Regions from separate parts of the Enterococcus montenegrensis genome, predicted to be linked through region 1. Evidence: a T-box and tRNA genes for the amino acid it is inferred to sense, from the RefSeq annotation. Region 1 holds a T-box; the other holds one or more tRNA genes.
The links. A T-box is a leader RNA that pairs with one kind of tRNA and senses whether it is charged. The one in region 1 lies ahead of P3T75_RS09920 (valine--tRNA ligase), so its partner is inferred to be a tRNA-Val.
Positions count from the first base shown of each region.

Region 2: it encodes a tRNA-Val, which carries the amino acid that the T-box ahead of P3T75_RS09920 (valine--tRNA ligase) is inferred to sense. The anticodon was not compared.

Region 1 covers NZ_CP120467.1:2,063,490-2,066,873, forward strand. The annotation lists gene P3T75_RS09920 (valine--tRNA ligase) at 1-1,714, opposite strand, end outside; T-box leader at 1,952-2,162, opposite strand; gene tpx (thiol peroxidase) at 2,204-2,695, opposite strand; gene P3T75_RS09930 (redox-sensing transcriptional repressor Rex) at 2,780-3,384, opposite strand, start outside.
Region 2 covers NZ_CP120467.1:2,517,202-2,520,585, forward strand. The annotation lists tRNA gene P3T75_RS12120 (tRNA-Ile) at 1-12, opposite strand, end outside; tRNA gene P3T75_RS12125 (tRNA-Gly) at 29-99, opposite strand; tRNA gene P3T75_RS12130 (tRNA-Asp) at 101-176, opposite strand; tRNA gene P3T75_RS12135 (tRNA-Met) at 195-268, opposite strand; tRNA gene P3T75_RS12140 (tRNA-Ser) at 317-406, opposite strand; tRNA gene P3T75_RS12145 (tRNA-Ile) at 435-508, opposite strand; tRNA gene P3T75_RS12150 (tRNA-Met) at 522-595, opposite strand; tRNA gene P3T75_RS12155 (tRNA-Ala) at 629-701, opposite strand; tRNA gene P3T75_RS12160 (tRNA-Pro) at 716-789, opposite strand; tRNA gene P3T75_RS12165 (tRNA-Arg) at 804-877, opposite strand; tRNA gene P3T75_RS12170 (tRNA-Leu) at 888-973, opposite strand; tRNA gene P3T75_RS12175 (tRNA-Gly) at 994-1,065, opposite strand; tRNA gene P3T75_RS12180 (tRNA-Thr) at 1,076-1,148, opposite strand; tRNA gene P3T75_RS12185 (tRNA-Leu) at 1,155-1,236, opposite strand; tRNA gene P3T75_RS12190 (tRNA-Lys) at 1,247-1,319, opposite strand; tRNA gene P3T75_RS12195 (tRNA-Val) at 1,323-1,395, opposite strand; rRNA gene rrf (5S ribosomal RNA) at 1,404-1,519, opposite strand; rRNA gene P3T75_RS12205 (23S ribosomal RNA) at 1,598-3,384, opposite strand, start outside.

The sequences.
Region 1 (3,384 bases):
AATTCCAGGCAGCATCCATTTTTTCATAACTAAAACGCACATCTTGACCAGGAGCAGAACCATTGGATAAGAACCAACGCAGGGCATCTGCCCCATATTTGTCAATGACATCCATTGGATCAATCCCGTTACCAAGTGACTTACTCATCTTCCGCCCTTGTTCATCCCGAATTAGCCCATGAATTAAAACGTTGTTAAATGGACGTTCACCAGTAAATTCCAAACTTTGGAAAATCATCCGGCTAACCCAGAAAAAGATAATATCATATCCGGTAACTAATGTATTGGTTGGGAAATAGCGCTTGTAATCTTCACTATCTGTATTAGGCCAACCCATAGTTGAAAATGGCCACAAAGCAGAAGAGAACCACGTGTCCAATACATCTGGATCTTGAACCCAGTTTTCACTATCGCTAGGTTCTTGCATACCGACATACATTTCTCCGGTTTCTTTGTGATACCAGGCTGGGATTTGATGTCCCCACCACAATTGGCGCGAAATTACCCAGTCATGAACATTATCCATCCAACGCAAGAATGTTTGATTAAAGCGTGGTGGGTAAAATTCAACGGCATCTTCTGTTGCTTGGTTTTCAATTGCTTCTTTGGCAAGAGGTGCCATCTTCACAAACCATTGTGTTGATAAGCGGGGTTCCACCACTACGCCGGTCCGTTCTGAATGCCCAACATTATGGTTCATTTTTTCAATTTTAACCAAGCGACCGATTTCTTCTAAATCTGAAACGATTAATTTTCGAGCAGCAAAACGATCCATCCCAGCATATTTTCCTGCTAAATCATTCATCGTCCCGTCATCGTTCATGACATTTACCCGTGGCAAGTCGTGACGATTTCCTACTTCAAAGTCATTGGGATCATGAGCTGGCGTAATTTTTACAACCCCAGTTCCAAATTCACGGTCAACATATTCATCGGCGATAATTGGAATTTCTTTATTCACTAATGGCAAAATAACGGTTTTGCCAATATATTGTTGGTACCGCTCATCTTCTGGGTGAACCGCAACCGCAGTGTCTCCTAACATAGTTTCAGGACGGGTTGTCGCAATTTCCAATTCACCTGTTCCATCACTTAAAGGATACGTCATATGATAAAAAGCACCTTCAATATCTTTATGAATCACTTCAATATCTGATAAGGCAGTGCGGGCTTGCGGGTCCCAGTTGATAATATATTCACCACGATAAATCAGATCTTTTTCGTATAAGGTAACAAAAACTTTGCGGACTGCTTCTGACAACCCTTCATCTAAAGTAAAACGTTCCCGAGAATAATCTAAAGAAAGACCCATTTTAGCCCATTGCTCACGAATATGATCGGCATATTCATCTTTCCATTCCCAAACGTTATCAATAAATTTTTCCCGACCCAAATCATAACGAGAGATTCCTTGTTCCCGCAATTTTTCTTCTACTTTGGCCTGCGTTGCAATACCGGCATGATCCATTCCTGGTAGCCATAACGTATCAAAACCTTGCATCCGTTTTTGGCGAATAATCATATCTTGCAAGGTTGTATCCCAAGCATGACCTAAGTGTAATTTTCCGGTAACATTTGGTGGTGGGATCACAATAGAATAAGGTTTTGCTTTTTTATCCCCACTTGGTTTAAATAAATCTTCGTCCAACCATTTTTGATAACGGCCTGCTTCCACTTCTTGTGGATTATACTTTGTTGATAAATTATCAGACATTTTTTTGCCCCCTTAAATTTAAAAAATTAACTAGCTTTTGCAAATCAAAACTTTAATCTCAACCGCCTGTAAACTAAACAATAAAAACTCCGCGCTTGATTTCTCGTATGAAAAATAATTTTTCATGCTAAACATCTTCGCTATAAAATGAATCCTTGCTACTTTAATAAACCAATAGAAATTATTCTTAAAACTTAAATCTGTTTAACAATAAAAAAAGTCCTAAGATGCCAAGCATCTTAGGACGTAAATTTACGCGGTACCACCTAATTTGTAGATCACTCTACCTCTTAAGCGTGAGTTAACGGTCACGAAACGTTTGATTTTACTAAAATTTCCAATCAAAGACTCCCAAGCTACCTTCACAAAACTTACGTGGAAATCTCCCAGCTGTGATTTCCTCTCTCAAACGCAGTCTTCTGCTACTCCTCTTGTTCAACGTCTGGGCTTATTCTACAATGAAGCATACCAAGTGTCAAATCAGAATTTTTAAATTAAACTTTTCGCCGCTGCTAGCGCTTTTTCATAATCTGGCTCTTGACTAATTTCTGGTACAATTTCTCGATATTGAATCACGCCTTCTTTATCCAAAACAAAAATAACGCGGGCATAGTGATTGGTTGCTGGAATTAATAAATGATAGTTTTCATCCATCGTATTATCCGGATCATGAAGCATTAACATATCTACGCCTTCTTGCCCACACCAAGCAGCTTGTTCTACTTTGGTATTATTTGAAATAGTGGCAAAATTAAGCTCTTTTATTTGGCTTGCTTCCATATTAAAACGTTTGGTTTGAATAGCACAAACACGGGTATCAATATCTGGCACAACACTTAAAATTGTTGGTTTATCTAAAAAATCGGTAACCGTATGTTTAACATCTTGCAAGTCTGCTAAAGTAAAAGCTGGCGCTTTTTCACCAACGGCTGGTTGTTCACCGGGTAATGTTACGGGTTGACCTTTTTTTGTTAATTCCATTTTATCTTCTCCTTTTACTGATGTCGTTAAATATCTTGCTACATTCAGTATAGATAAGGATCGGTAAAAAACCAAAGATACTGCTTAACTATTTGCCACCGCTGTTTTATCTTGATACGTTTGGTCAAAGAAAATCAACGTCTGTAATTCTGTCGTTAAGTCGATGTATTGCACATGCACATTTCCTGGTACGTCCACGCGGTCTGGTGCAAAATTTAAAATCGCCGTAATCCCCGCTTTTACAATCACATTTACTGCTTCTTGCGAGAACTGACTTGGCACAGTTGAAATTGCAACCGTCACACACTTTTCCCTGGCAATTGTATCAAATTCGGCCATGCTATAAATTTCATGACCATCAATCACTTTTCCGACTAAATCTGGATTATTATCAAAAACGGCAACAATATTCAAATTACTGTTACGCCGAAAATTGTTGTTTGCTAATGCTTTTCCTAGATTTCCAAAGCCAACTAAAGCAATTCTTTTTTCTTCATTGGTATCTAAAATACTATTAAAAACCTCAATCAAATAACTAACATCATAGCCATAACCACTTCGACCCAACTCCCCTAAATGGGAAAAATCGCGTCGAATAGTAGCAGAAGGAACTTGTGTGATCTCTGCAAATTCTTTTGATTTAATTCGTTTAATACCGGAGTCTTGTAACATATTTAAATAGCGTAAAT
Region 2 (3,384 bases), 450 kb from region 1:
AGCTATAGGCCCATATTTAAAAACTAAAAGCGGGTGACGAGAATCGAACTCGCGACAACAGCTTGGAAGGCTGTGGTTTTACCACTAAACTACACCCGCATGGCGGTCCCGACGGGACTCGAACCCGCGATCTCCTGCGTGACAGGCAGGCGTGATAACCACTACACTACGGGACCAGGATTTAGTTTTTAAAATTGCGGGAGCAGGATTTGAACCTACGACCTTCGGGTTATGAGCCCGACGAGCTACCAGACTGCTCCATCCCGCGATAATATAAGTTTTACTAACTCTCTACATAAATATAGAATTGTAGCAAAGGAGGATAAGGGATTCGAACCCTTGCACGGTTTTACCCGCCTGACGGTTTTCAAGACCGTTCCCTTCAGCCGGACTTGGGTAATCCTCCAAAAAAATCAAATCTACAATGCCACGGATGGACCTTGTAGGACTCGAACCTACGACCGGACGGTTATGAGCCGTCTGCTCTAACCAACTGAGCTAAAGGTCCAGGCTCTAAAAAATCGCGGCGGAGGGGATCGAACCCCCGACCTCCCGGGTATGAACCGGACGCTCTAGCCAGCTGAGCTACACCGCGAATAATCACTTTATTATTACTATTAAAATGATATGGAGCCTAGCGGGATCGAACCGCTGACCTCCTGCGTGCAAAGCAGGCGCTCTCCCAGCTGAGCTAAGGCCCCTTGTTTCTTTTAAATCGGGAAGACAGGATTCGAACCTGCGACCCCTTGGTCCCAAACCAAGTGCTCTACCAAGCTGAGCTACTTCCCGTTAAATTATTACTACGCGCCCAAGAGGAGTCGAACCCCTAACCTTTTGATCCGTAGTCAAACACTCTATCCAGTTGAGCTATGGGCGCATCTTTCTAATGCCGAGGACCGGAATCGAACCGGTACGGTGATCACTCACCGCAGGATTTTAAGTCCTGTGCGTCTGCCAGTTCCGCCACCCCGGCTTTTTTACTTTTTAAAGTAAAGCGGAAAACGGGGTTCGAACCCGCGACCCCCACCTTGGCAAGGTGGTGCTCTACCACTGAGCTATTTCCGCATGGTTTTGATGCCGGCTAAAGGACTTGAACCCTCGACCCTCTGATTACAAATCAGATGCTCTACCAACTGAGCTAAGCCGGCCTTTTATGCGGGTGAAGGGACTTGAACCCCCACGCCGTAAGGCGCCAGATCCTAAATCTGGTGCGTCTGCCAATTCCGCCACACCCGCATATTTCTTATGAGCCGTACAGGGCTCGAACCTGTGACCCTCTGATTAAAAGTCAGATGCTCTACCAACTGAGCTAACGGCTCATATGGGGGTTAACGGGTTCGAACCGCTGACCCTCTGCTTGTAAGGCAGATGCTCTCCCAGCTGAGCTAAACCCCCATAAGTTCGCGTGGCGACGTCCTACTCTCACAAAGGGAAACCCTTCACTACAATCGGCGCTAAGAAGCTTAACTTCTGTGTTCGGCATGGTTACAGGTGTATCCTTCTCGCTATCGCCACCACACTATTTAATTAAGTGAATTTCATTCACTCAAAACTGGATCTTGAAGTTTTTCAAAACTCTTCCGAGTTTTCTTTTACTTTGGTTAAGTCCTCGATCGATTAGTATCAGTCCGCTCCATACATCACTGTACTTCCACTCCTGACCTATCTACCTGATCTTCTCTCAGGGATCTTACTTTCTTTAAGAAATGGGAAATCTCATCTTGAGGTGGGCTTCACACTTAGATGCTTTCAGCGTTTATCCCTTCCCTACATAGCTACCCAGCGATGCCTCTGGCGAGACAACTGGTACACCAGCGGTAAGTCCATCCCGGTCCTCTCGTACTAAGGACAGCTCCTCTCAAATTTCCAACGCCCGCGACGGATAGGGACCGAACTGTCTCACGACGTTCTGAACCCAGCTCGCGTGCCGCTTTAATGGGCGAACAGCCCAACCCTTGGGACCGACTACAGCCCCAGGATGCGACGAGCCGACATCGAGGTGCCAAACCTCCCCGTCGATGTGGACTCTTGGGGGAGATAAGCCTGTTATCCCCAGGGTAGCTTTTATCCGTTGAGCGATGGCCCTTCCATGCGGAACCACCGGATCACTAAGCCCGACTTTCGTCCCTGCTCGACTTGTAAGTCTCGCAGTCAAGCTCCCTTCTGCCTTTACACTCTGCGAATGATTTCCAACCATTCTGAGGGAACCTTTGGGCGCCTCCGTTACCTTTTAGGAGGCGACCGCCCCAGTCAAACTGCCCATCTGACACTGTCTCCCACCACGATTAGTGGTGCGGGTTAGAGTGGCCATAACACAAGGGTAGTATCCCACCATTGCCTCCTTCGAAACTAGCGTCCCGATCTCTACGGCTCCTACCTATCCTGTACATGTGGTACAGACACTCAATATCAAACTACAGTAAAGCTCCATGGGGTCTTTCCGTCCTGTCGCGGGTAACCTGCATCTTCACAGGTACTAAAATTTCACCGAGTCTCTCGTTGAGACAGTGCCCAAATCGTTACGCCTTTCGTGCGGGTCGGAACTTACCCGACAAGGAATTTCGCTACCTTAGGACCGTTATAGTTACGGCCGCCGTTTACTGGGGCTTCAATTCGTACCTTCGCTTACGCTAAGCACTCCTCTTAACCTTCCAGCACCGGGCAGGCGTCAGCCCCTATACTTCATCTTTCGATTTTGCAGAGACCTGTGTTTTTGATAAACAGTCGCTTGGGCCTATTCACTGCGGCTGACCTTGCGGTCAGCACCCCTTCTCCCGAAGTTACGGGGTCATTTTGCCGAGTTCCTTAACGAGAGTTCTCTCGCTCACCTTAGGATTCTCTCCTCGACTACCTGTGTCGGTTTGCGGTACGGGCCGTTGTCTTCTCACTAGAAGCTTTTCTCGGCAGTGTGACATCAGAAGCTTCGGTACTATTATTTCCCTCCTCATCACAGCTTGTCCTTATAGAAATAAGCATTTGACTCATCTCAAGACTTACTGCTTGAACAGACATATCCATCAGTCTGCACTTCTTAGCCTCCTGCGTCCCTCCATTGCTCAAACAAATACAACGGGTACAGGAATATCAACCTGTTGTCCATCGCCTACGCCTATCGGCCTCGGCTTAGGTCCCGACTAACCCTGGGCGGACGAGCCTTCCCCAGGAAACCTTAGTCATTCGGTGGACAGGATTCTCACCTGTCTTTCGCTACTCATACCGGCATTCTCACTTCTAAGCGCTCCAGCAGTCCTCACGATCTACCTTCAACGCCCTTAGAACGCTCTCCTACCAATACACCTTCGGTGTACTCCACAGCTTCGGTAGTATGTTTAGCCCCGGTACATTTTCGGCGCAGGGTCACTCGACTAGTGAGCTATTACGCAC